4 regions of the Peribacillus sp. TH14 genome follow, and region 3 is predicted to be linked to each of the others. Evidence: riboswitches for the same ligand, from Rfam matches in the RefSeq annotation. Region 3 holds a riboswitch; each other region holds the start of a gene.

Region 1 (7,977 bases), 500 kb from region 3:
TGTTTCCCGAAAATATAGATTGGTTTATAAGGTCTAAACAGCATCCGGATAGCCAATAAATTAGTGAACCCTCCAATTACAGCACCAACAACAACCATAAACAGTATTTTTACCCAAAACTCATCCATGAGGATTTCTCCTTTTGTTGCTTGAAATAAAGGCTTAATGACACGTTCTAATTGGAAAAACATAGAATGTGTTATCCACTTTTGCCCATCATTTAATTATAAAAGGATATCAAACTTAGTGCAAACGGGGAATTATAATGAATCTTAAATTTCAAAAAATTTTCATTACGGTAAATCCTGCAATCACTAGAAAGAAGGCACTACTGTTCATCGAAGAAAAATTATTCGAGGCGTGGGATCTTCAATATGGGGAACCCCTTACTCTTATGGCGGGATGCCGTTCCGTTCCTGTACTCGTCCAACCATTCCCTTCATCCCAGCCAACAATAAAGCTTTCATTTGATACAAACCAAATTTTATCCCTGCCTGCTTTTTCAGACCCAATTTCCGTGACCTTCCATGCGGAGGATAGATCAATAAATATAGGGCCCTTCTTTGCTGCACTCATCAACCAACTTCCCTTGAAAGATGGGACATTTGGGGAGATGGAAAAATTTTATCAGGAGATGAAATCCTACTGTCATCAACAAGGCTTTTCCTTCTTTTTAGTAGGAATACAGTCTCTAAAAGAAGGCGTAGTGGAAGGATATTGGCCAGGGAAAAATGGGTGGCAAACCCTTACTCTACCTATCCCTAATGTGTTTTATAATCGGATTCATTCGCGCAGAATGGAAGAATCGCCAACCTTCGATCTGTTTACAAATGAACTAAAATCATATTCAATCCCGATGTTTAATGGAGGGTTTCTTTCTAAGTTCGATGTACATGAGCTTCTTCTCTTAGAATATGAACTGCTTTCAAATCTGCCTGATACCATACTTTTTAACGAGAAGGAAGCCTTCTTTACATTTTTAGAGAACCATTCTGTTATCTATTTAAAGCCTACTTCCGGCAGTCAAGGAAGGAATATTTGCAGGTTAACACAAGTAGATGGAAAATGGAAAATCGAGCAAACCGGACATATACAAAATGTGCATATTGCGGATACGAATGAAAAGTTGTATAACGCCTTGAAAAAATTCTGCAGAAAACAAGCCTACATCCTTCAAAAGGGGATTTCCTTGTTTGAAATCGATCAGAGAAAAGTTGATTTCCGAATCCTTCTTCATCAAAACGAGCAGTTTCAATGGAAAGTTACCTCCATGGTTGCCCGGATAGGAGATCCAGGTAATATCGTTTCCAATCTTGCACAGGGCGGTATGATGAAAAACGGCTCAGACTTTTTAAAGGAAGTATTTGACCCTCAGGAAGCCGCACGTTTGCACCAAAAGCTTATAAGACTTGCTAAAAAAACTGCCCATACTTTGGCAGAAAATCATGATGATTTATTCGGGGAGCTAGGAATCGATTTAGCACTTGATGTTGACACACACCCTTGGATTATTGAAGTGAACTCGAAACCTTCGAAAAAATTTCAGGGCAACTATGAAACCTTTCGTCCATCAGTAAAGTCCATTGTTGAATTTATGCTTACTCTTGACCGAGAAAACCATCCATAAAAGGAGTTGCTGGCACGTGTTAATAGGATTAATGGCAACGTCAGATACACATGAAAATCATTATTTTACTGAAATAGCAAAAGCAGCTAAATCATTTAATATGAATGTATGTAAATTCACACCCGAGAATATTGATATCGATGTGAAGAAAGTTCGAGGAGAACGTTTTGATGCCGAAAAGGAAACATGGCGCTCTGAATCATTTGATCTCCCTGATTTTGTATATGACCGCTGTTTCCATGGCTTATCTCGTGTTTCGACGGAAATGCGCGATAAAATCAATTGGTTAAAAGTTAACTCAAGTTTCCTTGGCCTTGGCCTTCCAGGAAAGTGGGAAGTTTATCAAATTTTAAAAAAACATCCCCTGCTAGAGGCATTTTTTCCAGAAACCGTTCAAGTTACCACACCTGAAGAAATCAGCGGGCATTTGGAACGTCTGGATAAAATTATTATCAAACCAGAGTTTGGAGCAGGTGGTACGGGAATCTATCTTCTCACAAAAACCGAAGGCGGCACATTGGTGTCCATGACAAAAAAGGGCACCAAATACGACCGTAAATTTGACTCTAAATCTCAACTGAACAAATGGCTGCAGCATTTATTAAATCGATATAGTTACCTTTGTCAGCCTTATTTAGAACTTTGCAACCAGAAAAAGGAACCGTTCGATTTACGAATTTTACTTCAAAAAAACGAAAAAAATCAGTGGATGGAACGCGGCAGAGGCATTCGCCTGGGACAACAAGATGGAATCACGTCCAATTTAGCCACTGGTGGGGAAGCTATTTCGCTCGAGGCTTTCATCAAAAAAAATCCTGAATCTATTCCAATTGCTGCCGAACAAAAAATCCAGCATATCCTCCGTACCTTACCTGTCGAAACCGAAGCCGTTTTTGAAAGGCTATTTGAGCTAGGAATCGACCTAGGCATTGATAAAAAAGGGCAAATATGGATAATGGATATTAACTCAAAACCAGGTAGGAAAATCATCCAAACACTTCAACCTGAATCGATGAAGGATATCCATCGCGCACCGTTCCAATATAGCCAATTTTTAGCCGATCATCTTCAGAAAGCAGGTGAATAGAGAGTGAGAAAGACTTATCCTGCCGAGATTGCCGATACTCCCGGCAACGTTCTCTTCTATCCATCAGAGCTTGGAGATTTGGCAGAGATTGAATTAATATATTTTGGCCAGCATTCATGTCCTGCCATTGTTAAACAAAATCCTGCAATCAAGCAAACAATCGTCCTGTCAGAAAGTCTCGCGGAATCTTTAATATTTACTCAGGTCGATATGCCTCTACATCTATTTATATACGGTAAGAGCATTCATATTGGGCCAGTCGTCGGGATATTTTCATCAGGTTTTACCGGCATTTCAAACAAACCGCTCGGGGAACGTTCAGATTTTTTTTCAAAACTCCTTTCTCTGAGCCAAACAACAGGCTGTATCCCTTTTGTTTTCGGTGAAAATGTAATCAATTGGGAAAAAGAAACAATCAAGGGCTATGTCTATGAGAACGATGACTGGAATATTAACGAATTTCCTTTTCCAAATGTCATCTATGACCGGCTCCCTAACCGTTTGACGGAAAACCGGGATGGCCCTAAGGAAGTGAAACAGAAATTCCAAAAAGAGTATACAATTCCTTGGTACAATCCAGGTTTTTTTAATAAATGGGATATAAATGAACGGTTATGTGCGGATGAGCGGGCACTTCCTTTTTTACCGGAAACGTATCCTTTTCAATCTCTGTCCGTCGTAGAAACCCTGCTTTCTCATTACCGCCAAGTTTATATAAAGCCTATTCATGGCAGCCTTGGGCTTGGAATTCACCAAATTCTTTATGATAAACATGAAAATGTCTACTATTGTCGTTATAAAAATGATGCTCAGGAAAATAAATTGCAAAAGTTTTCTACTTTAGAATCCATTGTTAAACACATCTTTCATAATCGACCGCTTGAAAATCTCATTGTGCAGCAGGGCATACCATTAATTCGTTCTTCAAAACGACCTGTAGATTTCCGAGTGCATACGAACAAGGACAGCAAGGGAATTTGGCAGGTAACTGCAATCGCCGCAAAAATAGCCGGCGCTGGAAGCGTTACTACCCACATTAAAAGCGGAGGTGTCATCAAGACGATTGCCGAGCTATATGGTGATGATGATGAGGCGAAAGAAGTCGAACGAAAGCTATCGGAAGCCGCCCTAATATTAAGTGAAAGTATTGAAGAGCACTTAGATGGCATCATTGCAGAAATCGGTTTTGATTTTGGATTAGATAAAAAAGGGCAAGTTTGGATGTTTGAAGCTAATTCTAAACCAGGACGTTCAATCTTTTCCCATCCAAAACTCAAAGAGTTCGAGCTGCTAACAAGAAAGCTCAGCCTTGATTATGCTATTTATCTTACGGAACAAACCATTACAAATGCTGTCGGTGTGCATAGATGAATATTTTTTACGATATTCCAACTGAAAGCTGGTACCACGACCAAGAAAGCATGCAACTATTCGCCGGCGCGGAAAAAGAGGAAATACACTATAAACAGAATCAAAATAATCAAACACTTATTCCTATTTCTATTTTTCCAGGTAGCCGGATGCTCGTCGTCGGAATTTTAACTTCTTCAAATCCCAAAAAGGAATCAGGAATAGGGGGAAACTTGACCCTTTTTCAGGATTTATCACTATATTTGTTGGAACATGGGATTTTAGTGTTTGTATTTACGGTTGAGACCTTTCATTCCATCCCTGTAAAAGGCTTCCTTTTTTCCTCCATTTCAAACAAATGGATCGAGGTTAAGATGCCGCTTCCCGATATAGTTTATAACCGAATTCCCTCAAGGGGCTTCGAGGCATCAGAGGATTTTCAACGGCTTATCAACTACTTTCAAGATCATGATATGAACCTTTTCAATCCTTGTTTTTTAGATAAATATATGATGTATGAAGCATTAATGGAAGATGGCTCCCTCACCAACCATCTTCCATCAACAATTATCCTAGGTGATTGCGATGGACTGAGGGCTTTTTTAAAATCCCACAGACATATTTACCTAAAACCATCTAAAGGAAGCCAAGGGAAAGGTATTTACACACTAATAGAGAATCCTGATGAAACTCTTCAGTTTAATAGCCTAAAACATAGTGAATCCTTCCCAAATTTCTCCTCATTTTGGGAGCATAAAAAATTGCTACTGATGAGAAGAGCCTATCTCGCCCAACGAGCGGTTATACCAAAGAAACTGAATGGACATCGTTATGATTACCGAGTTCTCGTTCATTATGAAAATGGGTTCTATAAAATTACTGGTAAGGCTGTACGGATGTCACAAACCCAGGAAATCACAACCCATACTCCAAGAGGCGGGAAACTTTTCCCTTACAAAAACTTGCAATCGAGGAATTTAAACCGGAAGTTGGCGTACATTGCTCAAAAGTGCGGTCTGATTCTTTCGAAGAAATTCGGCTTTCTCGGGGAATTCTCTATTGATATTGGCGAAGATTCAACAGGATCACTCTTCATTTACGAAGTAAACTCTAAACCCATGCAATTTGATGAAGAAGAAATTGAAGCAAGCCGACTCTTGCATTTGAAAAACCTGTTTATTGAATTAACTTTATTAAATCAAACGAGAAAATAACCTCCATCTGCCGTTTTCCATTATAATGAAATGAGAGACAGCTTATATGGAGGTTATACATATGATTACTCATTTTCAATGGACACCATTACATAAAAATTTACCAGGATGGAAAATTTCCTTTTACTTTAACAAGCAGGCCGTCAAAGCCTTATACCATAAAGACGGGTCCATCGAATGGACTGCCAATCCCCCTTCAGAAACAGACGAAGCTAATCTCAAAAGCATCATACATGACTTAATGGTCTATCATGTATATGAATAAGTTAGTGCTAAACTCCTCATTTCATTCATGAGGACTTACTCAGAATAAAAAGCCCTCTTTTGCCTACACTATAAAAAAGGTTAGGAGGGATTTCTTTTGGATAAAGAAGAATTCACATTTTTGAAGGATACCGAATATGAAGGCAAGAACTCTGCTTTCTTAGACATCGACCGTTACATCAATGAAGGGCTGGCCGGCGGGAATGTTTATGCAGCTGCTGACCTTCAGAACATTGAAGAAGCCCATGATTTTTATGATGAAACCGAGCCAAACAAGAATAAATAATTAGTGTCCGGAGCCTCCTTTAGGTGGCTCCTTTTTATAAAACTGTCAACTCCTCCTTTTGACCGAACATTTCCTTATTAATTATTCCATAAGCCTTTTCAAGATTAAGTAAATACTCTACTTTTTCTTTTGAATTTTTTGCCTTCACATTAATTTCCTTGTTCAACCTTGTATGATTTTCGCTTAAAGAAATCATTTTTTCCCCAGAAAAATTATACATAATCTGAGCCTTTAAAAAATCCGTAAAGTATCTAACTGTTCCAAACATGCATTATCCCCCTTAAATTTTGTTCATAAAGAAAACTTTTCTCCTGTTCCATAGAGAGACGAGATTTCCTTATAATTTTGTTAAAAAATCGACTATTATAACTGATTACATCTAAAAAATAAAAAAAACAACTTCCCGATTAGAAGTTGTTAGAGTGCAAAAGAAAACATAACAAAAAACAAACATGAATTTTCCATTTTTCAAAAAATGAAAAACATGCTCTTGTCAATTCTCGCACTTAACACCTCCTATCCTCGTAGGTTTATGATGCTGTGCTAAAAATAGGCAGGTATCCTGGCTCATGATCATCGCTTTTCGAACCTTCCCATCCCCTTTTGCAGAAGACAGTGGCATTACTCGAATCGCTCTCATATACAGTTGCGGGACAGCGCCGGATTCTAACCGGACTTCCCTTTTAAGCAGATAATCTTCAATATATTATCTGCACCTTTTTCTAGACGTATTTAATTTTCAGTTTAAATGTATCAAATTATCCCTTAAATTACAATGCGTGCTTCTGTGTTCAAAAGGAAATTGATTAACACCTCTTCCATTACACAAAATCACTAATTAGTATTTCGCTCCATTATCCTTATTAATCTTATTAATCAATATCTTTTCTTTTAATATCGATGTGATAATATGCTCCGAATCCCATTCGTGGCCAGATATCTCGATAAGCGGATATTGATTCGGCAAAACAATTTGCTGGATTTCATGAACTGCCAAGCCTTGATTATGTAATCGTAAAATTTCACCACGCAGGTTTTCCAAATAGTCGAGCTTTCTTTGAAACATTTCCTTCCCATTAGGGACATGACCGGCATGACAACAAAAAACCTCTCCAAAATCATATTGAAGTAATCTATTTATAGAATCGATGATAACAGGGACAGATTCTTCCCGTAAAACAAGCTTCGTTTTCGGTGTAACGAATAGGTCACCTGAAAACAGCATGCCATTACTGTGATTCAAATACACCATATGGTCCTTAGCATGACCTGGGGTAAAGATTGGCTCCCACGTTTGGGTACGGGAATGAACAGTCCTCCCCAACGGCTCAGCTTTGAAGCCATCTCTCCTTCCCCAAAAAGTTTTGCGATAATCAGGATATTCAGCATCCTTCGCACATACATCAATCGACATCGGATGAATATAAATTGGAACTTTTCTATGTTCCTGTATCCAGGAAGCACCGCCAGTATGGTCCTCATGATAATGCGTTAGCGCCACTAAATCGAAGTCGGCTGATTCATAGAAAGGGATAAGTTCTTCCAATAAAATTTGGGCTCCCGTATCAATCAAGAGGCCGTCTATTAAAAAAACATATACACTCATCCCCGACTTTATTCCTTCAGGGGTCCCTTGTACACAAACCACATCATTTATCGTCTTAATCTCTAGCATGGCTTCCCTCCTCATCAATTGTATAAAAATAGTTTAATATCCTATTTCCCCCTTGTTCATTACAATAAATGTAATATCCCCCCATACTTTTGACAAGCAAATAGTATTTTTCCTAGCAAAGACCCATTGTATATTTTCCGGTAGAATCAAGGCACTGTTTGAAACCATAGTCATTGATTTAAGGTATTCTATTATGCAACTAAGAAAAGAAACAGCAAAAATCTGGCTTCGGTTAAAAGGAAGTTGTTAATAAAGGGTACTCCCTATTTAAGTTTGGACGATAAAAAAATTCACGGCTAATCATTAACGCTGAATAACTGTCAATATTACCTTGGTTGATAAAAAAGCTAAAGCATTCATGATACAGACTTTGAAACAATACTTTCCTGACAAAAACTTCACGTAATTATTAAAAAAAATCGACAAGCTGCTAAAAAGAACGAAGCCTATCTTACAAATATCATAAAAAAGTAT
Region 2 (7,977 bases), 380 kb from region 3:
CTCTCCTATAACCCTAATATTTTCTTCCAGTTTAGGAGAGCCTATCAAAGGGCTTTGCAAATAAAAACAGTTTTCCGATTCATCGAACAAATAGATGGAGGCGTCCTCTGCCATCGTACCTTGGCATGATAGCTCTAGCACCTTTTGCACTAACTCTTCCATCGATGAACCCGGGGTCACATTTTCATTGACCCATCTTATGCTGCTTAACTTTCGTTTCTCAAATTCCTTCTCCTTTGCAAGCTGCATAGCAACTGCGACATCTTTTCCAAATTCAACAAAAATTTGCTCAACTTCAGAAATTAAAGGAACGAAATTATGAAAACCAATAATACAGAACCCATAGCTGATTCCATCATCTTTTAAAGGTACAGTAAACCAGGTTGAAATTCTTTCATTTTTCATTAACTTATAAAATTTGCAATTGAGGCTGCTTTCTTCTTTCCTAATATCCCATCCTTCTTCGAGAATCTCCGGAGAGCATTCACTTAGATGAATTGGAAAGGAATCTGCAAAATGCGGCGAACCTCCTTTCCATACTTTTGGATATAAGATATCATCTTCTCTTAAAACGATTGCCACGAAATCCCATGAAAACTCCAGTTGAAATGATTCTACCGTAAAATCTAATGTTTCTTGAATTGTATCGAATTTCACTAAATTTCTTGCAGTCAATCTTAAATGCGTTTCAATTTTTTCTACTAATTTCGTTCTCTTCTCACTTTTATTCATAGGAGCATCCCCTGTTCTTATCCATTGTTGAAGAATAACCCACAGTAAATACAGAAAAATCAGTATATTAATAGTAACATATCGCAAAAGGTAAACAGAAGTCTTTGGAAATTCAAACATTTAAACCCAATGATTCATACCTCACCAAAGTCGAAAAAATGCCCTAGATTCCCTATCAAGCATGTGACAGCTATACCCCTTATCAATACATTTCACTTAAAGTATTTCTTCCCCTTCTGTGAGACATCCAGACTTTTTGTCTCAAAAGTAAAAAGCTAATCAATGAATAGCCCATATTTAGTGGTTTCTATTATCCATAGATAGAATGAATAAGCCATGCTATAATTTATTGCGTTAATAAAGCAAATTAAAACACATATATAATGAAAAAAGGAGTGTTTCTTTGAATACATCTATATTAAAACAGGAGTGGTTCGGCAACGTTCGCGGAGATGTTCTTTCCGGTATTGTCGTGGCACTGGCACTGATTCCTGAAGCAATTGCCTTTTCCATTATTGCCGGGGTCGACCCAATGGTAGGGTTATATGCCTCTTTCTGTATCGCCATCGTCATCTCTTTTGTCGGCGGAAGACCAGGTATGATTTCAGCCGCTACTGGGGCAATGGCGCTAGTCATGGTTGATCTTGTAAAAGATCATGGCTTGAACTATTTACTTGCAGCAACAATTTTAACTGGTATACTGCAAGTTTTACTAGGGGTCTTCAAAATTGGAAAGTTAATGAAGTTTATCCCAAAGCCTGTTATGACTGGTTTTGTGAATTCTCTAGCCATTTTGATTTTCACTGCCCAACTTACTCATTTCGTGGGTGAAACGTGGATTATGTATGTCATGACGGCAGTTTCACTTGCAATCATCTATCTTTTTCCACGCATCACCAAAATCATTCCTTCACCACTGGTCGCTATCATATTCATGACTATTGTAGCAGTTACAACAGGGGCCACTGTGCGTACTGTTGGGGATATGGGGCAATTGACCGAGGCACTTCCAATGTTCATGCTTCCAGATATTCCTTTTACATTTGAAACATTGGCTATCATTTTTCCTTATTCCATAGCACTTGCATTTGTCGGGTTGCTTGAATCATTATTGACGGCTCAAATTGTCGATGAGATGACCGATACAGATAGCAACAAAAATAGGGAAGCCAAAGGCCAGGGCATTGCAAATATTATCGCCGGGTGTTTCGGCGGTATGGCAGGATGCGCAATGATTGGTCAATCTGGAATTAACATTAAGTCTGGCGGCAGAGGTCGGCTTTCAACATTTGTTGCCGGGGCTTTTTTGATGGTTTTAATCGTGATACTGAATGACGTCCTTATTAAAATTCCAATGGCAGCCCTTGTTGCAGTCATGATTATGGTTTCAATAGGAACATTCGACTGGTCTTCCTTGAAGAGGCTCAGACTAGCTCCTAAGACGGATGCAGCTGTGATGATTGTAACTGTCATCATTGTTCTTTATACGCATGATTTATCAAAAGGCGTATTTGCCGGCGTTCTCTTGAGCATGATTTTCTTCTCGGCTAAAATTTCTAAAGTGTCGGTTGAAAAAACAGAGGACATTCAGGCTAAGAAAATTATTTATCGTACTACCGGACAATTATTTTTCGCCTCGGTTCAGGACTTTGTTTCCAAGTTCGATGTAAATGAAAAGGCTGATTCTATCACCATTGATTTTTCCCATTCAAAAATATGGGATGCTTCTGCAGTCGGCGCAGTTGATAAGGTTGTCCATAAATATCGGCTAAATGGTAAATCTGTTCAGGTGCTTGGTCTCGATCATGAAAGTTCCCAATTGCTTGAAAAGCTCGCCACTTATGATAGTAAAATATCTTAAGTTTAAATTTTGCTGAATAGAAACTTTTTAAACCGACAAAATAGATAACATGAAATATATCTAGATGGAAGGAGCAAAAAGTATGATATCCGAGCAGGATTATACGGCAGCAAACCTGTCACAAGATTTACTGAATGAACTAAGAAGCTTTGAAAGCAAGCTAGGCCAAGACGCAAATAAAGAACTAATTATTATCGCCTATGAAAAAGAGAAGGAAGCCTTGAATTAAAAAAAAGACTCAAACGTCATTTAAATGGCTTGTTTGAGTCCTTTTTTATAGACATGATTGAAATTTGTTGACCCTCACAATATTACATAAAAAGGGTGCTCGAAGTATTCAGAGCACCCTTTTCACATCTTTATTTACTGAATATGTCCGTTAAAACCGGCACGATTTGTTTTTTACGTGATACAACGCCTTCTAAGACGGCAATGTTGTTGCTCAATGTAACGTTATACGCTTTTTCAACTGCTTCCGTTGATTTCCCAAGAGCCAAGGCAACAGAATCATTTGTTAAAATATCCGTTACAACGAATAAGAATAAATCTAATTCTTTCGTAGCAATAACAGCTTCAATAGCTGCTTCTAATTCAGCTTGTTTTGCAAGAACTTCGTTCGGATCCACAGCATTGACTTGAGCAATCACCACTTTCGCAGTTCCCATAGAGAATTCTTTTGCATCAAGAGTAATTAGCTGGGCAATTGTTTTGTCGCTCAGGTCAGCGCCTGCTTTTAACATTTCTAAGCCATATGTTTCAGCATTTACTCCGGCAATCTCCGCTAATTCCATTGCTGCTGCAACATCTTGCTCTGTGCAGGTTGGAGATTTGAACAATAAAGAATCGGAAATGATGGCAGATAGCATTAGACCTGCGATTGCTTTAGGCACTTCAATACCGTTTTCTTTATAGATTTTATTTAAAATAGTTGCCGTGCAACCAACTGGTTCTGCGCGGTAATATAAAGGATCACTTGTTTCAAAGTTAGCGATACGGTGGTGGTCGATAACTTCTAAAACACGGACTTGGTCAATGTCTTCTGCACTTTGCTGGCGTTCGTTGTGATCGACTAAAATCACACCATCCGCTTCGCCTGCCACTTTTTCTACAAGACGAGGAGCTTCGAATTTGAATTGGTCTAATGCATATTGAGTTTCACCATTCACTTCACCAAGACGAACAGGTTCAGCATTGATACCTAGTTGTTTTTTCAGATCCGCATAAGCGATAGCTGAACAAATTGTGTCTGTATCTGGGTTTTTATGTCCAAAAACTAATACTTTTTCCAAGATTATTTCTCCTTTTTAATAAATATTTTTCTGGGAACCCCCATCATTACAATAAGGGAGAGCCACCTTTACTATACACTTTATTTTAACATAAAATCTCTTACATTCAGCGTTTGAATTTCCCATTTTCCTATTAATTCTTTCACTCTTTTTCCCTCTCCCCTCACTTTGTCAATAGATAAGGATTGGTTTTTATCAAATATATTAGTTGAATTATCGTCTCATATGGATTACGATAATATAAGCAGAAATACTAGATATTGATATTAAAAACAACACACATAACTATATATAGAATTATTTGTAATCCAAGGTGCCAGTGATGGCTGAAAAGGGAATCCGGTGTAAACCCGGAACTGTCCCCGCAACTGTAAATGTGACGAAATGAGAAAACCACTGTATAGCTCTTTATACGGGAAGAACTCAAAGTAGGATGATCATGAGTCAGGAGACCTGCCTGGATTTTTCACGTTTCTTATTCTTCGGGGATTGAGATGATGAAACGATAGTATAACGGCTATTTTTTCATGGCTCTTTTATTCTATCGTTTGATCCGCTCAATTTATTGGGCGGATTTTTTTATTTAATGGAAGTTTACAAGGAGGATTATTCATGACTCAAACATATAACTCTACTATAGTGAAAAATGACACAGAAACAAGTTCTATCCAGCTTGAGATGTTATCCAAGGAATTCGAAGGCCGGCTAGATATGGAAAAGTTCAAAAAGCGTTTTACAAAATGGCTAGATCGTAAAAGTGACTCAACAGAAGAACAAACTTCAAAAAAACTGATCCAGCTTGCTCTCGAAAGTGTAGACATAGATGCTCCAGATTGGACGTTTGTTGCTGCGGCAGAACTTTTGAATACGATGTACAGGGATGCACAAGCGAATCGCGGTTATGAGGGCGTGAGCTACGGACCGTTCTATGAATTAATCGCAGGACTCTCTCAACAGCAAGAGGGGGAACGCTACCCAATTTATAAACCCGAACTACTCGACTCTTACTCCAAAGAAGAAATTGAAGAATTAGGCTTAGTGATCGATCCGGAAAAAGATAAACTATTTTCTTATATCGGTATCTACTTATTAAACGACCGCTACCTAGCCCGTCCGAAAAAAGACAAGGTCTACGAACTGCCTCAGGAGCGCTTCATGATCATCGCTATGGAAATTATGAGAATGGAAAAAACAGAACACCGCCTGCAACTTGTCAAAGAGGCATACTGGGCGATGTCCAATCTGTATATGACCGTCGCGACACCTACCCTATCAAACGCAGGAAAAACTCACGGTCAGTTAAGTTCATGCTTTATTGACGCGATTGAAGATTCTATTGATGGCATTTATCTATCCAACTACGATGCCGCTAAAGTATCTAAATTCGGCGGTGGTGTAGGACTTTATGTCGGTAAAATCCGCTCACTTGGCTCTGATATCCGTGGTTTTTCTGGAAACAGTTCAGGCACGACCCCTTGGATCCGTTTGTTTAACCAGACTGCTGTCAGCGTCGATCAATTGGGCCAGCGTAAAGGGGCAATCGCGATTTATTTGGATGCCTGGCATAAAGATATCATGAGTTTCCTTGACTTAAAGACACAAAACGGTGATGACCGGTTGAAAGCTCATGATATTTTTACAGGTGTATGTATTCCTGATCTGTTCATGGAAGCCGTACGCGATCGGAAAGAATGGTATCTTTTCGACCCACATACCGTAAAGCAAACCCTTGGATTCTCACTCGAAGATTTTTATGACGAGAAAAAAGGCGAAGGAAGCTTCAGAAATCATTACGCTCTCGCTGTGGAGGCTGCGGAAAATGGCACACTTCCTAGCTATAGCTTTGAAAAAATCAACGCGATGGACATTATGAAGAGCATTATGATTTCTCAGCTAGAAGAAGGCGTACCGTATATGTTCTACCGTGATGAAGTGAACCGTAAGAATCCTAATAAACATAAAGGAATGATTTATTGTTCCAACCTTTGCACAGAGATTGCTCAAAACTTAAGCCCTTCAACGATCACGGATGAATACGAAACTGAAGATGGCGATGTAGTTGTAGTTCGTAAAAGCGGCGATTTCGTTGTATGTAACCTTTCTTCCATTAACCTGCCTCGCGCGGTAAGTAGCGATGTATTAGAAAGATTGATTCCGATTCAGATCCGCATGCTCGATAACGTCATTGATGTGAACAGTCTTCCGGTCAAGCAAGCATCCATCTCAAACAAGCGTTACCGGGCAATTGGCTTAGGAACATTTGGATGGCATCATTTACTTGCCACCCAGAATATATATTGGGAATCAGATGAGGCCGTTCAATATGCTGATACTTTATACGAAAAAATTGCTTACTTAACAATCAAAGCGTCTAATGAATTGGCTAAGGAAAAAGGAACGTACCCATATTTTGAAGGATCTGATTGGCATACAGGCCAATATTTCGAACTTCGTGACTATACCGATGAAAAATGGATGGATTTAAAAGAAAATGTGCAGCTACACGGTACCCGTAATGGATATTTAATGGCCATTGCACCTAATTCATCAACGGCTAAAATCGGTAACTCCACTGATGGAATCGATCCCTTATATGAAATTGAATTTTATGAAGAAAAGAAAAACTTCAAATTCAAAGTGACAGCACCCGGATTGACGCCTAATACGTATGAATATTATAAAAAAACACGATTTAACTTGGACCAACTGGAAAGCATCAGACAAAATGCAGCCCGTCAGCGTCATATTGACCAAGCTATCAGCTTTAACCTGTATGTCCACAACACAATCAAGGCTAAAGTTCTATTGGATATCCATTTAACAGCATGGGAAAGCGGATTGAAATCAACATATTATGTTCGTTCCACTTCATCTGAATATGATAATGCCTGCGAAAGTTGCTCAAGTTAACGATCAAATCAGTAATCTATTTTTAAAGGAGTTTTACGAATGACCAATCATATCAAAAAAATCCGGATGCTCGAACCTACGCATCCAACTAAAGCAACGGGCGTATTCAAAGGGGAAGCTTCAGGCTTTCTCCTTTGGAACGATATTCAGTATGAAAAATTCTATGATACGTATACACAACTCATCAATAACTTTTGGAAGCCTTCGAGCGTGAACATGATTCAGGATAAAAAGCAGTGGGGCGAATTAGATGAAGATATCCAGGATGCTTTCCTTGATATCCTTACAATGATTGCAGGAATGGACAGCCTTCAAACGCCGACTTTAGTGGAAATCCTTCGTTACATCAAAGACCCGGCAGCAAAAGCGATCCTGGCCAACATGGCCCAGCAGGAATCTATTCATAATGAATCTTATTCCTATATCCTTGCTTCCTTGATTCCGGTAGGCAAGCAAAAACAACTTTTCGACCGCATTAAAGAACACCCTGAAGTGATAAAGCGGAATCAACCGATTGTGGACGCCTATCAAACGTTTGTGGACGATCCTAGTCCTCAACACTTATTTGAAGCTCTCATCCATTCCACGAACCTCGAAGGTATTTATTTCTACCTGGCATTCGCCTTCTATTACAACTTAGGGCGTCAAAACCTAATGACTGGTTCGGCTACAATGATTTCCTATATACATCGCGATGAAATGGTTCACTTCGATTTCATCGGAATGCTCGTACAAATCTTGATGTATGAATACCCGGAGTTAAATAATGAAGAAAACACGAAGTTCATCTATACAACGATTGAAAGAGCAGTTGAACTTGAAAAAGAATGGTCTGAGTATATGCTTGAGGATATCCAAACCAAAGCAGATCTCGACTTGGAAGAATTCAACGAGTACATCGAGTACATCGCCAACAAACGACTGCGTATGCTAGGACTTGAAAACTTGTACCAAGAGTATAGTGAGAACCCGATGCCATGGATTAAAACATTCGACGACGAATCTATTGGCCTCACCAAAACTGATTTCTTTGAACAAAAATCAAGAACATACAGTCAAGTAAATGCTAGCAATGGGTTCGATGAGCTATAAAATTGCAATTGTCTATCATTCGGCCGGCGGCAATACAAAAGCTCTAGCTGAAGCCCTTGCTTCCCTTTTGCCAGAAGCAGAACTTTTTCGAAC
Region 3 (7,977 bases):
TCGCAAGGAAAAGAAGCTCCAATCTTTTTTCAAGCGTTTCCTCACTACTAATCAATTCTTTATACAACTTATAGATTTCAGGTTCCATATGTTTCACTTGGTTCCAGACTGTAACTTCTGGATAAAAACCTTGTTCTATTACTTCCAAACGAGCTAAGTGATGCAGGGAATGAACAATATGGTTATATGCATCAAGATAATGACCTTTTTCAAAGAAGCCTTTTCCATCCATATATCTGCGAATTAACTTCGCAAACTCCATCCCTATCTTCAACTTTCTTCCATAAAAAGGGAACTCTCGAATTTCGGTTTTCAAATGATCCAAATATTCATTTCGGTCAAAGAGGACCTTTCCGTTATAAATCCAGTCAACTACTTTTCGGTTTGTACCTAATAGAAGCCATTCTTTTAGTTGTTCTTCCTTTACGATATGTAAAGCTGCCTTTTTGTCCTGATATGTGTAGTGTTTTAAAAACACTGCCTCTTCTGCTTCATCTACAATAACAAAAAGAATGTAGTCAAATGTATCGGTAATCGGGCTATTATTTTCTCTTTTTTCTATTAACAAGATTCCAAGTGTAGATTTTAAACTTGCTCGCTCTTGATAAATCGGGCGAAGGATATCTTCCATTATAAATTCCTCCAAAACCTTTTTTTTTTTACATTCGACAAAACTCTTCAAAATCCTGTATTTCACCTAGATGATATTTACAAAAACAACATATTCAAAAGTAATATGTATCCTTTATTTCTTTTTTGTTCCATCCGTAGTTTATGTTATAGTTAAAGTTATATTTTAGGAGGGACAATCCATGGCTAAATATTCTAGCAAAATCAATAAAATCCGTACATTTGCTTTAAGTTTGATTTTCATCGGCTTTATTGTGATGTATCTTGGACTTTTCTTTAAAACACACCCTATTGTTATGACACTTTTTATGGGTCTAGGTCTTTTATTCATAATTGCAAGTACCGGCGTTTATTTTTGGATTGGAATGCTTTCTACAAAATCGATCCAGGTTGTATGTCCTAACTGTAGTAAACCTACAAAAATATTAGGGCGTGTGGATATTTGCATGCATTGTGAAGAACCATTGACCCTTGATAAAAAGTTAGAAGGCGAAGAATTTAACGAAAAATATAATCGCAAAAGCCTGCAAGACTAAATAACCCCTTAAGAGAGCTTATTTATCCCAGGCAGATGGTCCAAGATTAATTGTATCATTTTTTTGCAACAAAAAAAAAGTTCCAACCAAGTGGCGGAACTTTTTTTAATGTGCTTCTTTTTTTGAGCACTCTGTACAGTCTCCATAGATTTCCATCCGATGGTGACTAACATTGAAACCGGTGACCTGTGCTGCAAAATGTTCGACTTCGTCCAATGCCGGATAATCAAAATCTACAATTTTTCCGCAGGTTTGGCAGATTACATGATAATGATTCGTCGTTACAAAATCAAATCTTGCTGAAGAATCACCATAGGTAAGTTCTTTAACCAATCCTACTTCTCGGAACACACGCAAGTTGTTATAAACCGTAGCCACACTCATATTGGGAAACTTACCTTCTAGCGCTTTATATATATCATCTGCGGTAGGGTGGGACATAGAGCTTATCAAATATTCAAGTATCGCATGGCGTTGAGGAGTTATTCTTACACCGGTATCTTTAAGGGAATCCAACGCTTCTTTTAACTGAACTTCAGACACCGCCATCCACCTCTTTTTTCTCATTAAGTATGAATTATTAAATTATAATATTTATAAATAGTGTACCTTTTATACGTTGATTTTGTCAATATTTCATCTGTTTATCGATTCATTTTTAGTTTATTCATTACCCCTTTAATTCTTTCCCATTTTCTAATTGTGCCTAGTATCCTTTTGATTGATCTCAATGACGTTGATAAAGTCTTTTCCATCTATTCAGGAATTCATGCATGTTTTTTTCGAAAATTGAAAAGGTTCTAGGTAAATATTCACTGCTTTTACTCGAAAGATGCGGTGTGACCGTTACATTTTCCATACGCTAAAACGGATGCTCCTTATCTAAAGGTTCTGGATCGAATAAATCTAAAATGGCATGAGCAATTTCCCTGTTTTGTAAAACCTCTATCAACACTTCCTCTTTAACCAGATCACCTCGTCCAATATTCACGAAGACAGCAGAACCTTTCATAGCTTTAAAGTGTTCTTTTTGCTACAGATTTTGTCTTTCAATCGTACTTGGCAGAACAGATACGATGTAACTTACTCAGAGAGCCCATAAAGACGATCAAGTGCTGCACAGGATTTCCGCTACGATTGACCCCAATTGTGGTCATCCTAAAGGCTTTCCCAAGACGCGCTACCTCTCCGCCAATTGCACCAGCACCAAGAATGAGTATCGATTTCCCATTCAATTCTCATACTTCTATCTTTCTATCCCACAGCTCGACGTCTGCTTCATTCATGATAAGCTGTTTCAATTTCTTTTCGTACTGTAAAAGCATCCCAATCGTGTACTACCAAAATCCCGCGCTTCTCAATGACTTTAAAAGGCATTAATTCCATACCTGCACTCATAACCATAACCCACTTTAAATTCGGTGCTTTCTCAATTGTCTCATCTGTTAAATCTTCGCCGTATGGAATTAAGATTTTTGCTTCACGAAGTGGTTCATCCTCTCAATCCCCTTGATAAATGAAATTCAAAGCAGGAAAGGTATCCTCCATCTGCTTTTGGATGTCTTCTTTTGGAATAATTATTGAAAGTACTAACATGTTTATCTCACCTTTTAATTAACATAAAAAAAACACGGGCTCTGTATGTCCCGTGCAACTTTCTCTGAGGAGGTATTCCCTTAATAAAGCATATTCAGGTGTCCTCTTTTTGAGTTGGACAAAAGCCTTACCCCTGTTAAAAAAGGCTTTATTTTAATAAATTTGGATTTAAAGCACTTAGTTCCGGCAACATAAAAATGCCATCCCTTCGGATCAGAATGTCATCAAAGTAGATATCACCACCGCCATATTCAGGACGCTGGATCAAAACCATATCCCAATGTGTAGAAGAACGGTTACCATTATCAGCCTCTTGATAGGCTTGGCCAGGAGTTAGATGCAGACTGCCACATATTTTCTCATCAAACAAAATATCGTCCATTGGCTCCAAAATGTAAGGATTGATTCCAAGCGCGAATTCCCCAATAAAACGGGACCCTTCATCTACATCGAGAATCTCATTCATTTTAGAATTTTGATTAGAAACTGCTTTCGTGATTTTCCCCTTTTGTATGGTTAAAACTATGTCACGAAAGGTGATTCCTTGATATGTTGAAGGTGTGTTGAAGGCTACCCTACCATGAACACTCTCTTTTACGGGTGCCGTGAACACTTCCCCGTCAGGGAGATTATTTTTCCCAGCGCATATGACAGCCGGCATTCCTTTAATGGAAAAGGTGAGATTTGTCCCAGGTGAAACAATCCGGACTTTTTCAGTACGCTCCATCAATTGCTTAAGCGGTTTCAGTGCCACTTCCATTTTCCCGTAATCCATTGTGCACACGTTTAATAGAAAGTCTTCGTACTTTCTAAAACTCATACCGGCTTTTTGTGCTAATCTGACAGTCGGGTAATTAAGTAAAACCCAACGCCGGTTGTTTACATAGAAAAGAGTCGACGACTTCATCGCTTCCCCATGAAGACGATGCCTCTCTGCAGGAACTTCTGCCAATTCAGCATCGTTTTCTTCACTGGAGATGATTATTATCGCATCAATATCAGTATATTTCCTCAAAGTCCATTGTGATAAGGTATCAAGTTGTTCCTTCACATTCCCTTTTAACAAGTGTCGGCTTATTTCATCGTCTTCCAGTTCGACATATGGATATGCACCGATTCTGTATGTTTCATCAATCAGCTCTTTCAATAGCGGTTTCATGTTGATATGACCCCGTATCAAGATTCTCTCTTTTGGCTGTAATTGTACGGAATGATGAATCAGCCTTTCAGCAAGCTTGGTTATTCGCTTATCCTTCATCTGGCTGTACCTTATTTTTCTAGATCACGAAGAGTTTCAAGCGCTTCTTCGACATGGCCTTTGACTTTTACCTTACGCCATTCTTTAACTATCGTTCCTTCCTTATCAATCAGAAAAGTTGAACGTTCAATGCCCATATATTCCTTGCCGAAGTTCTTTTTTAATTTCCATACATCATATAATTCAGCAGCCTCTTGATTTTCGTCAGCTAGTAGCAGAAAAGGTAACCCATATTTTTCAATAAATTTTTCATGACGCGCCGCCGGATCTGGACTGATCCCTATGATGACAGCATTCAATTCCTCAAACTGCTCATTGTGGTCACGGAAATCACAGGCCTCCGTTGTGCAACCAGGCGTCATGTCTTTCGGATAAAAATATAAAACAACGTGTTTGCCCTTAGAATCCGATAGGGAAACTTTTTCACCGTTGTTTGCAGGAAGTTGAAAATCCGGTGCTTTTTCTCCAATTTTAACAGTCATTCTTACCCCTCCATTTCTTTCATTATGGTAAGCGTACCCAATAATTGAAAGAAACACAACTTTCATTTATTCTTCCTTTCCTTCTGTTCTAAGTCAATCACTGTCCGGATCACAAACGCAGCCGGGAGAGTGTATCCAATGAACGCCTGGATTGTCGCAATCATCCTGCCCATGCCTATCGGGGCTATATCTCCATACCCTACTGAAAACATTGTCATTGCACTAAAATAAAAAGAAGTCTTCAGTTGCTCGTAAAAACTGCCGTCTAAACGATTGCCCATATCAAGAATCACCGAATGATTCTGAAGCTCGTATAATAAATAAATCAGTGCAAAACCTACTAATATCGTCGCATATAAATTGCCGAGCCATAGCATATCCTCTAGAGAAAACTTTTTTCCTCCCGACTCAACAAGAAATAACGTTCGAATGCTCATCACCATGCAAAAAATAATCCCTGCAATCAAGATGTAAAAAGTCATCCCCCACGCCTCATTTCAAAACAACCCACTCCCCCTATACATACTCCCCGTCCAAACAATATATTCTTTATTTAGGGGTCAGACCCCATTTCCCAACATTCACATCCTTAAACAAACCTAGGTGCACCAATAGTTTTGTCGATATAGGGCGGGGTCAGACCCCATTTCCCGAGACTTTTTTCCTTGTTGACCATTTTAGTCGGGATATGATAAGCTTGTCTAAATTTTTATAATAGTTTTTATTTTATAAATATTTGTTGCCTGCAGTTTAATTTACAGCGGGTTTGTGAAATTTCATATGTGGAAATAGGTTCCTAATTTTTTTTAGGATTAAAAGGGAAGTCCGGTGTAATTCCGGCACGGTCCCGCCACTGTAATAGGAATGTTAGCGCTATGCAATATGCCACTGATTTTCGGATTGGGAAGGCCTGCCGCTAATAAGATTCCTAAAGTCAGGAGACCTGCCTGTTTCGACAACACTGTTTTAACCTACGGAGAATAGGGAAGTGTTAGGGACCTTATAATTTTAAGGGGTTTTTGTATACCCCTTTATTTTAAGCATTTCTAACTTTCTCTTTTGACGGTTAGGGGTGCTTTTTTTGTTGTTATTTTATTTTTTAAAAAAAGAATGTAGGAGGATGGGAATATTGAAAAGTAGTAGTTTAGGGTACCCGCGAATTGGGGAAGATCGTGAATGGAAACGCACATTAGAAGCTTATTGGTCGGGAAAAATCGATGAATCGGAGTTTACGGCACAGCTAGAAGCCATCCGTTTAGGCAACTTACAAAAGCAAAAGGACCAAGGTATAGATATTATTCCTGTCAATGACTTTACTTTATATGATCAAATGCTCGATATGTCTGTAATGTTCGGTCTTGTTCCTGAGCGTTATTCAGCCTATAAAGGCGGCACTGTTCCCCTTTCTGTATATTATTCTATGGCTCGCGGAAACAAGGATGAAGTTGCTTCTGAAATGACGAAATGGTTCAATACAAACTATCACTATATCGTTCCCGAATTAAAACCGTCGAAGCTGACTTTGACAGAAAATAAACCACTTGCTGCTTATCGCGAAGCCAAAGAAAAACTAGGAATTGAAGCTAAGCCCGTTTTAGTCGGACCTTATACTTTTATTACTCTGTCTAAAGGCTACAATAAGCAAGATGTACCTGGAATCATCCTTAGTCTCCTGCCTTTATACACACAAATTCTGCAAGAGTTAGAACAAGAAGGCGTGAAGTGGGTGCAAATGGATGAACCCTCCCTTGTTTCATCCATTTCTAAAGATGATATGCAAACTGTTACTTACTTATATGAAAAATTGAATGAAGCAGCTCCAAACTTGAACATCATGCTACAAACATACTTTGATGCGGTAGAGCACTACCAAGAAGTTATTGAATTACACGTTCAAGGGATCGGTCTTGATTTTGTCCATGATAAAGGGAAAAACCTTAGTAATATTCAAGAATTCGGCTTCCCGAAAGACAAAGTGCTCGGTGCAGGTGTGATTGATGGGAAAAACATATGGCTTTCCGATTTATCGAAAAAGAATCAGTTGATCAATACCCTCACAAAAAACGTAGCCGAAGACCAAATTTGGCTTCAACCCTCTTGCTCCCTGCTTCATGTACCAGTAACGGTTCGTAATGAGACGGCTCTTACTAAAGAAGTGCAACAGGCCCTTGCTTTTGCTGATGAGAAGCTTGAAGAAATCACTCTACTAGTAAAAGGTAGTAATCAAGGTGCCGAAGCAATTGCTGAAAAAGTAGCCGCTAACAAATTAGCACTTCAAACGTTAGCAAATTCAAACGCGCGAAACCACAAAGACGTCCAAACTGGTGTCGAACAGGCGAAGAGTCAAACAGCCGGCCGTCAGCTGCCATTTAAAGAGCGTTATCACAAACAACAGGAATTTTTCAAACTGCCTTTCCTTCCATCAACAACAATCGGAAGCTTTCCGCAGACAGCTGAAGTAAAACAAGCTCGCGGGAAATTCAAACGAGGAGAATGGACGGCTGCTCAATATGAAACATTTGTTAACGAGGAAATCAGCAAATGGATCGATATCCAGGAAGAAATCGGCTTGGATGTTCTTGTACATGGAGAATTTGAACGAACAGATATGGTTGAATTTTTCGGCCATAAACTGGGCGGATTCGTTTTCCTCGAAAAAGGCTGGGTACAATCTTACGGTTCTCGCTGCGTAAAACCGCCTGTTATCTACGGCGATGTTCATTTCATCGAGCCGATGACGGTCCGGGAAAGTGTGTACGCGCAATCCCTGACGAAGAAAACGGTAAAAGGAATGCTGACAGGTCCTGTAACAATTCTGAACTGGTCATTTGTACGTGATGATATTTCAAGGGAGAATGTTTGCTACCAGTTAGCTCTTGTCTTGGAAAAAGAAGTGAGAGCGTTAGAAACTTCCGGAATCAAAATGATTCAGGTGGATGAGCCTGCCCTTAGAGAAGGTCTGCCATTGAAAAAAAGCGACCGCGATGAATATTTAAAATGGGCTGTGAACTCCTTCCTGATTTCCACTTCAAGTGTGGAAGATACAACTCAAATTCACACGCATATGTGTTATTGCGATTTCAACAGCTTCATGGATGTCATCTCTTCCCTGGATGCCGATGTAATTTCCATAGAAACATCTCGCAGCCACGGTGAACTAGCTACCGCATTTGAGGAAAAAACGTATGAAAAGGGTATTGGTCTAGGCGTATATGATATTCACAGTCCACGGGTTCCTGCAGTCGAGGAAATGGTCGATATGATTGAACGAGGCATCAAAGTATTGGATAAAGATCAATTTTGGATTAACCCGGACTGCGGTCTGAAAACAAGGGGCGTTCCTGAAACCGTTGCTTCTTTGAAAAATATGGTGGAAGCCGCAACAATCGTTCGCAAAAACCTACTGGTCAATCAACAGTCAAATGACTGAAAAAGGTATTGATCTTACAAATGCTAATCCTATCCGGCAGTCACG
Region 4 (7,977 bases), 4.0 Mb from region 3:
CCAAAACTTGGAATCCAACCCGTTGGATTTCAATCGCTAATTCCCTTGCATCGCTTGTACCCGCTAAGAACAAAATCATTTTGTCGTCCCCACCACTTGCTCATCATGGTCATGGTGGTCATGTCCATGGTCTGTTTCATGACCGTGATCGTGGTCATGGTGGTCATGCCCATGGTCGTGATCGTGGTCATGATGATGATGGTGATGGTGGGCATGGCCATGTTCCTCCACATGTTTACGATAGTTTTCTAGATCACGGGTACCACTTGACCTTCCTTCGCTAGCTTCGATTACACGTTCTTTCAGTATGGTTTGTAATGTTGGATGATAACCAAAGTATTTCGCCAAAACAAATTCATGCTCTGGATATTGGTCTTGATAGCCTGTTAGCATATTCTCCATTCTCTCCATTAACACACCTGTGAAGAGGAAATATGGAAGCATCACTATTTTTTTGGCACCTAACCGAATACAGCGTTCAATGCCTTCATCAACAAACGGATCCGTAACACCCATGAAGGCATTTTCGACCCACTTCACATTTAATTTTTCCCACAATAATCGTGAAATTTTATAAATATCACTATTTGCATCAGCATCACTTCCACCTCGACCTATCAGCAATATTGCTGTCTCCGGATGTTCCAAAGATGTATCGAATCCAACTTCCTCAAGGCGATCTGTCAGAATCGTTAATACTTCCTGGTGAACCCCAATCGTTTGTCCATATGTGAATGTAACCGCTGGATACTTATTCCTTCCATCCTCTATTTCAGCTGGAATATGTAATTTTGAATGTCCTGCATGCAACAAAATAATCGGAATGACAATAACTTCAGTGGCTCCTCTTTTTATGCAATTGTCAATGCCTTGGGATATACTTGGCGTGGCAAATTCCAAGAAGCATGTTTCAATTAATAAAGAGTCGTCCATTGTTGGAATCATATTTTTAATAAAATGAATAACTTCGTCGTTTCCAGAAGCTAGTCTGCTTCCATGTCCTACGAATAATACTGCTTTCATTTGTTATCCCCCTCTTGATTAGTCTTCACAAGGCGCAGGCTCTATTTTTATTTTGGGAGCAATGTCTTGATATAAATAGCCCTGTATCTTTTTCGCCCGTTTGAAATATTTAAATAGTCGTTCATTAGGATGAGCATTTTGTTTATATTCGTTGACAATGTTTGTAATTAATTCAACTAGTTGATCCGGTTCAATTCCTTCTGCAACTGGTTGACCAGGATGAGCCGTTCTGCCAACAGGTTTCGCTCCAAGGAATAAATCAAATTTCCCTTTTCGGAAAACGATCCCTATATCATCCATCACTGCACTATAACAAGCCATTCCACACCCATTAAAACCAATGTTCAGTTCCTTAGGCATATCAATCCCACCAAGCACCCTCTGTATTTCATCCGCGTAAGGAATGGATTCCACTTTTTCACCATCACAGAAATCACAGGCTTTTAAAGTCAATACATCCCCAATTGGCGATAATAAAAAGTTTGCTGATTGCAATTTTCCAGTAATAACTTCTGGATCTGTTGTAGGAATCTTTAAAACGATTTTATGATTTGGCGTGTATTCCATCGTTCCCTTTTCTCCAACAACTTCTGCAAGTGTCATCATTTGTTTCGGAGTAAATTGCTTGTTCGCCACACCTGGGCTAACGGCAAGCTCGAATACCGACTCAATTTTTTGCTGAACAATCGGCGTAATTGATTGCTGAACTGTTTGACCCTTAACTCTTGTGAGTGCTTCCATTGCCACTTCAAAAGAAGTGCTCTTTTTTTCTGGTGCTTTTGTAAGCAATCCAACTCCGCCAGTCGACTCGGTGTACGCTTCCTGCATAGAACCTGTTTCTTGATCTAATGCCCAAGGTTCTGCTTCTTTTTGCAAGCGTTGATGCGGCTTCAATGGTTGCTTTTCCGAATTCAATGTATACTTTCTTTGATATCCACGTGGCGTGATGATTTTGTCATCATATAAAAAGGAAGATGAATTTCCAATAATGACGGTTGTTAGCATCCCTATATCGTGATTTAACATGTCTTTCAAATTGGTTATCACAATATCCTGACGATCGCGATAAGCACTTTTTACCAATCCGACAGGTGTTTCGGGCGAGCGGTAACGCAGTAAAATGTTCTGTGTTTCAACAATTTGCCTTGTCCGTCTACCGCTTCGAGGATTATAAAGTGCAATGACAAAGTCAGCCATTGCTGCAGCCTCCACTCTTTTGGCAATCAGATCCCAAGGCGTTAAGTGGTCACTGAGGCTGATGGTACAGGAATCATGCATGACAGGTGCACCAAGTAAAGACGCACATGAATTGATGGCAGAAATACCAGGAACGATTTCAATGGCTACTCCCGTTTCTTCTTTCCAGCCTTTTTCAATCAATACTTCATAAACCAGCCCTGCCATTCCGTATACCCCTGCATCACCACTCGAAATTACAGCCACTTTCTTTCCCAACTCCGCCTGTTTCACTGCTTCTTGTGCACGTGATACTTCTTCAGTCATACCTGTACTTATAATCGTTTGATCTGTAAGAAGGCCCTGTATGAGTTCCACATATGTTTTGTAACCAATGATGAAGTCACTTTCTTGAAGGGCTTCTACAGCACGTTTGGTAATATGTTCAAAATTCCCTGGTCCAAAGCCAACGACAAATAATTTACCGTTTGTACTCATTTAGACATCTCCTTTTACAACTTGTCTTTTGAAATTCCTGTTTGAGCTGGAAAATCTGGATTAGGAGTCATTTCTCCATTAGTAAATTGGTAAATCATCTGTGGAATGAACTTCTCATCATCGAGATTACGGACAATCTCTCGTCCAAAATCAGGTGAATCCACTCGATACCATGTCCCTTGAGGATAAGCAATCACAACGCAGGCATCCTTACACCTTCCGTTACAGCGAGTTCTAGTAGTATGAATTTTTTGATTCAGACCTTGTGAAGTAATTTCATCACGAATTGCTTGCGTTATTTCTTCGCCACCTTTTTTCATGCAACTGCTGCCGTTACAAATCAAAAGATGCGAATTTGTGCCTTTTAAGTTCCAAGTTGTCATCTTCTTCCTCCTAAATCTGAGAAAAGGCAAAATAAAAAACCTTAACTGTTAGAGTTAAGGTTTTAAAAAAACTATATGAAAAGGGAGCCTCCAGCAAGCAAAGTGAAACTCTCAAAATCTCCATAGTCCTTCTACCTTTCCCTCCGAAAAGTATCACACAATTTTAAAAGCAGGTTTCCTGGCTTACGCTTCAATTTACTTTTGTCCCTTCCCAGCTCTAGGCCAGTGGTTATCGACAATTTCATCAGCGTTACAGTAGCGGGGGCTGCATCGGATTCTCACCGATTTCCCTATTATCCCTTGCGTGTTCATACAAGAGCACTTTTAAATTGAAATATTTGGTTTTATAATAATATATTTCTAGTTAACTTTATCTATCATATAACAACTTTTTTAAAATTCAATAGTTTATTCCGACTGTTTTGAAAAGTTTAATGGTGAAAATCCAGCTTAATGCCTATCCTCACTGCGATTTTATCCTTCTCAAAAAAAATATGAATAGAGTGTAGATGGAATCATTGCTTTATGGTACAATAAACGAGAATTTTCAAAAAATTACATAAGTTTTATGGTGCTAGATTCCTCGGAATTTAGCTTAATAGGGAAGTCGGTGTAAATCCGGCGCGGTCCCGCCACTGTAAAGGGAAGTCCTAATACGTAATGAATAATCCACTGTCAAACGCGATGGGAAGGATGTATGAGGATGATGATCCAGAGCCAGGAGACCTGCCATGAAGCGTGAAACTGTTTACAACCTACGAGGATGGGTGTGCGGATCAGGCAGCTAAGCTAATATTTGTATTATGCTGCAAACTTACTGTTCATTACGCACTTCTTTCTTTTTGAGAGAAGTGCTTTTTATGTTGCCCGCCACTTCTCTTCTCAGCTTTAATCATTAAAAATAAAAGCGTTGAAAGGAGAAAAAATGAAAAAAGCCAATTGGAAAATACTTTATTTTGTCATTTTACTACTTTTCGTACCAAAGAAAGCAATGGCAATGCATATTATGGAGGGCTTCTTACCGATCGAATGGGCGATATTCTGGTGGGCTGTGACACTTCCATTTTTAATCTTGGGTTACCGTTCTATTAGGTCTAAAGTGAAGGAAAACCCAGAAACAAAAATGATGCTGGGTCTGTCCGGCGCATTCGTTTTTATTTTATCAGCCCTAAAAATCCCTTCCGTTACAGGAAGCTCTTCACACCCTACCGGCGTCGGTTTAGGTTCAATCTTGTTTGGGCCACTGGCCATGAGTGTCGTCGGTTCTATTGTTCTGTTATTTCAAGCTGTATTACTAGCTCATGGAGGACTAACTACGCTAGGAGCCAATGCCTTTTCCATGGCTGTTTGCGGGCCGTTCATTGCTTATTTTGTATTCAAAGGCGCTACTAAATTAGGTTGGTCCTTCTCTCTTGCTGTTTTCTTAGCAGCAGCTTTCGGAGATTTGGGCACCTATGTGATAACTTCTGTACAACTTGCTTTAGCTTTCCCATCGGAGGTAGGTGGATTCATGGCCTCATTCACTAAATTTTCAGGAATCTTTGCCCTTACCCAAATACCTTTAGCAATCAGTGAAGGTTTATTGACAGTCGTTGTCATGAATTTCTTGAAGAAATACAATCTAGGCGAATTGAAATTACTGCGAGTGTTATCTAAGGAGGCTCGTTAGCATGAAAAAAAGTTTATTGTTGCTTTTTCTAGTCGTCATACTTGCTATAATTCCGTTAATCACCCAACAAGGAACAGAATTTGGTGGAGCTGATGGAGTGGCGGAAGAAGCCATCACTAAAATCCAACCAGAATATAAGCCTTGGTTCAACAGTATCTGGGAGCCGCCAGGTGCAGAAACCGAAAGCTTATTGTTTGCTCTCCAAGCCGCGATTGGCGCCGGATTCATAGGATACTTCATCGGCGTTATGCGACAAAAAAATAAACAGTCCGTTCAAGAAAAGGACGAACAGGCAAAACATGTTACTCATAGATAAATACGCCTATTTCAACCGGCTAAAGCATGTACATCCTTTAGAGAAAATGATTTTTGCCCTCTCCCTTTTGTTGTTTTCTTTAGCAGTGAGGGATACGACCGTCTCACTCATCACCTTTACCGTGATGAGTGCTTTTATCATTTTCGGGGCAAAAATCCCAATCTCTTATTATCTAAAATTACTCTTATTACCTGGATTTTTTGTACTATCAGGTACAATTACCATCCTTTTTTCATTCGCAAGTAAATTCACTTCGATACCAAATGTATGGTGGTCCTGGAATTTCGGTAGCTGGCAAATATTTATCAGCGAAGACAGTATAAAAACGGTAATTGGTCTAATCGTTGTTGTATTAAGCAGTATCAGCTGTTTATATTTCCTAACCTTAACTACTCCCATCACAGTTATACTATATGTATTGCGTAAGCTGAAACTGCCTTCATTGCTGATTGATTTAATCGAATTAACTTATCGCTTCATCTTTATTTTTTTAGATACAGCTATGGCCATTCATCAATCACAGTCATCACGGCTTGGGTATAGTTCAGTGAGGAAGGGAATTCGATCTCTCGGGTTACTCATATCTTCCCTGTTTTTAGGAGTGTTTCAGCGCTCTGAACAATTAACGATGGCAATGAACGCAAGAGGGTATCAAGAGAATATTTCATTTATCGATGACTCTTACACTTATTCCTCTCGTAATTGGCTGATTACCATTGTAACTCTAGTAAGCTTATTCTTTATTTATAGATATATATAAATTGGGGGCAGTTCGATAATGGAAGAACATATTTTTAATATAGATGGCCTCACCCATCAATTCGCAGATGGGACGTTCGCATTAAAAGATCTTTCTCTTACTATTCAACAAGGTAAAAAAATTGCTTTATTAGGCAATAACGGTGCCGGTAAGTCAACTTTATTCCAACATTTAAACGGTCTATTAAAGCCAACAACAGGATCCATCAAATTTAAGGGAAAGAAATTAAAATATGACAGAAAAACATTATTACTATTACGAAAACAGATTGGAATCGTTTTTCAAGACCCGGATTCACAACTTTTTTCCGCTAATGTTCAACAGGATATATCGTTTGGACCGATGAACTTAGGTTGGGAAAGAGATGTCGTGCGGGAGAAAGTTGAATGGGCGATGGCCCAAACAGAAGTAACAGAATTGAAAGATAAGCCCACCCATTTTTTGAGCTTAGGACAAAAGAAGCGTGTTGCCATAGCTGGTGTGTTAGCCATGGAACCCGAAGTCTGGATCCTAGATGAGCCTACGGCGGGATTGGATTCTTATTTTTCCAAACAGATTATGGCTCTTTTGGATAACATCCATCTCCCTGATAAAACAATCATTTTATCAACCCATGATGTTAACTTAGCCTATCAATGGGCTGACGAAATCATTGTCATGAACGATGGAAAGGTCATATATCAAGGAGATCCTGTCACTATTTTTCATCATGAAGACCTTTTGTATCAAGCACATTTAGAAAAACCATGGATATTTGAAATGTTTCAATCACTTATTCAATCAAAGATATTCACAGAAAAAGACCCTGCCCCTAGAACGAAAGAAGAATTACTTCAAAAAATGGAGATTGAAAAGGTTAATTAAGAAGCAACCCCTAGCCTGTTTCATTAGGTCAAAACAAACTAGGGGATAAAATGGAGATATTCTTCACTATCCAGGTAATTGAGTCGGTACCCCAATACCTGGATAGTTTTAACCTCAGAGAAACACAAGTAGCTGCAAAGTATCACTCTTGAAAGCTCATGCAATGCCCTGGTATTTATCCCTAATTATTTTATTGGCTTTCTTCTTCAGCCTCTTCCCCTTTTATCTCTATATTCTTTCCGTCTACATCATCAACTATAGATTGCATTTCACCTTCCGTATAGGTATCCGAAACTTGCTCGTGGGTTTTAGCAAGCCCATAGGACAATGTATCCTTTCGTTTATAATCACTGACGTCATAAATTCTTCCAGCTATATCTAAAGAATCCTTTTTTGATTCCTTGCTATCCATAGAATTCACTCCTTATTTCGAATTATTTTTATCTTGCCTATTTTATTAAAACAGGGAAACTTGGTTTCATTTGTCATCTCATATAGATTGACAGCATGAAGTAATAACAATGGTATTTTGCGTAAAAAATAATCCAATATTCAATAAAGATAAAAAAATGATTTATCACTGATTTAACAACCAGAGGGTTCAATCTTATTTGAATGGGAAACATGGAGGTATTTCAGTATCCATATCCATCATTCCTATCCATTTTTATGAACTCCGTTTAATGTTATTTTTTCAAAAAAGCGCCCAATTGAAGTTGAAGAATGAGGTTAATTTCATCCTCCTTTTTTATTTGAAATTTTCCTTGTTTCTGATCCATTAGCTTATAAGCACTATTACTTTTCCCTTAGGTCCAATAGAAAAAGCAATTACTTGGAATAGGAACCGCCTTCATTCTCTGTCAACAATCTTTGCAAAGTCGTCAAGGCTAGTTGAATATTTGATATAGATTCGTGGTAAAAGATAGAGTTCGTCTTTAATGCCCTTCTCAGAAAATGGTTCAGGAGTTGTCGTAAGTCCAAACAAATAATATTTCTTCGTTTCTGCTACGACTTTGTCATTGAAATTCCCGTATGGATACGCAAGTGCATAAACTGGTTTGCCCGTTATTTTTTGAATTTTATCTTTGGACCCTTTCATTTCATATTCATAATTTTTAATTTTCGTCAAGTCAGGATGTGTAGCAGTATGAGACTGAATTGAGATCATACCCGAATCAGCCATCGTTTTCAAATCCGATTTCGATAATCGGTTTGAGCGACCAATAAAGTCAGATATAACAAACATGGTACCAGATGGTTTAAAACGTTCGTTTTTCAATTTTTGAAA

The links. A riboswitch is a leader RNA that binds a small molecule or an ion and turns the genes downstream of it on or off. The one in region 3 is predicted to bind cobalamin.
Region 1: another riboswitch for cobalamin. It lies ahead of JFU50_RS03880 (hypothetical protein); the one in region 3 lies ahead of metE (5-methyltetrahydropteroyltriglutamate--homocysteine S-methyltransferase).
Region 2: another riboswitch for cobalamin. It lies ahead of JFU50_RS04410 (ribonucleoside-diphosphate reductase subunit alpha); the one in region 3 lies ahead of metE (5-methyltetrahydropteroyltriglutamate--homocysteine S-methyltransferase).
Region 4: another riboswitch for cobalamin. It lies ahead of JFU50_RS25565 ((2Fe-2S) ferredoxin domain-containing protein); the one in region 3 lies ahead of metE (5-methyltetrahydropteroyltriglutamate--homocysteine S-methyltransferase).

The regions. Positions count from the first base shown of each region.
Region 1 is NZ_JAEKEK010000001.1:758,965-766,941, forward strand. It holds gene JFU50_RS03845 (DUF445 domain-containing protein) at 1-128, opposite strand, end outside; gene JFU50_RS03850 (YheC/YheD family endospore coat-associated protein) at 266-1,627, shown strand; gene JFU50_RS03855 (YheC/YheD family endospore coat-associated protein) at 1,644-2,714, shown strand; gene JFU50_RS03860 (YheC/YheD family protein) at 2,718-4,085, shown strand; gene JFU50_RS03865 (YheC/YheD family endospore coat-associated protein) at 4,082-5,278, shown strand; gene JFU50_RS03870 (YheE family protein) at 5,340-5,543, shown strand; gene JFU50_RS03875 (hypothetical protein) at 5,640-5,828, shown strand; gene JFU50_RS03880 (hypothetical protein) at 5,863-6,096, opposite strand; cobalamin riboswitch at 6,364-6,563, opposite strand; gene JFU50_RS03885 (MBL fold metallo-hydrolase) at 6,667-7,503, opposite strand.
Region 2 is NZ_JAEKEK010000001.1:875,758-883,734, forward strand. It holds gene JFU50_RS04390 (helix-turn-helix domain-containing protein) at 1-732, opposite strand, end outside; gene JFU50_RS04395 (SulP family inorganic anion transporter) at 1,136-2,593, shown strand; gene JFU50_RS04400 (hypothetical protein) at 2,676-2,822, shown strand; gene JFU50_RS04405 (manganese-dependent inorganic pyrophosphatase) at 2,953-3,882, opposite strand; cobalamin riboswitch at 4,177-4,357, shown strand; gene JFU50_RS04410 (ribonucleoside-diphosphate reductase subunit alpha) at 4,495-6,792, shown strand; gene JFU50_RS04415 (ribonucleotide-diphosphate reductase subunit beta) at 6,832-7,884, shown strand; gene JFU50_RS04420 (flavodoxin domain-containing protein) at 7,874-7,977, shown strand, end outside.
Region 3 is NZ_JAEKEK010000001.1:1,257,053-1,265,029, forward strand. It holds gene JFU50_RS06310 (nucleotidyltransferase-like protein) at 1-631, opposite strand, end outside; gene JFU50_RS06315 (YgzB family protein) at 813-1,166, shown strand; gene perR (peroxide-responsive transcriptional repressor PerR) at 1,272-1,715, opposite strand; gene JFU50_RS31390 (NAD(P)-dependent oxidoreductase) at 2,029-2,178, opposite strand; gene JFU50_RS31730 (NAD(P)-dependent oxidoreductase) at 2,216-2,401, opposite strand; gene JFU50_RS30675 (hypothetical protein) at 2,445-2,639, opposite strand; gene JFU50_RS06330 (aminopeptidase) at 2,911-4,020, opposite strand; gene bcp (thioredoxin-dependent thiol peroxidase) at 4,032-4,502, opposite strand; gene JFU50_RS06340 (potassium channel family protein) at 4,565-4,984, opposite strand; cobalamin riboswitch at 5,276-5,467, shown strand; gene metE (5-methyltetrahydropteroyltriglutamate--homocysteine S-methyltransferase) at 5,623-7,932, shown strand; partial or broken gene JFU50_RS06350 (acyl-CoA thioesterase) at 7,925-7,977, shown strand, end outside.
Region 4 is NZ_JAEKEK010000001.1:5,304,116-5,312,092, forward strand. It holds gene cobK (precorrin-6A reductase) at 1-79, opposite strand, end outside; gene JFU50_RS25555 (sirohydrochlorin chelatase) at 76-1,023, opposite strand; gene cobJ (precorrin-3B C(17)-methyltransferase) at 1,042-2,697, opposite strand; gene JFU50_RS25565 ((2Fe-2S) ferredoxin domain-containing protein) at 2,712-3,080, opposite strand; cobalamin riboswitch at 3,232-3,421, opposite strand; cobalamin riboswitch at 3,633-3,828, shown strand; gene JFU50_RS25570 (energy-coupling factor ABC transporter permease) at 4,006-4,749, shown strand; gene JFU50_RS25575 (energy-coupling factor ABC transporter substrate-binding protein) at 4,751-5,065, shown strand; gene cbiQ (cobalt ECF transporter T component CbiQ) at 5,049-5,825, shown strand; gene JFU50_RS25585 (energy-coupling factor ABC transporter ATP-binding protein) at 5,844-6,689, shown strand; gene JFU50_RS25590 (YozQ family protein) at 6,880-7,101, opposite strand; gene JFU50_RS25595 (polysaccharide deacetylase family protein) at 7,540-7,977, opposite strand, start outside.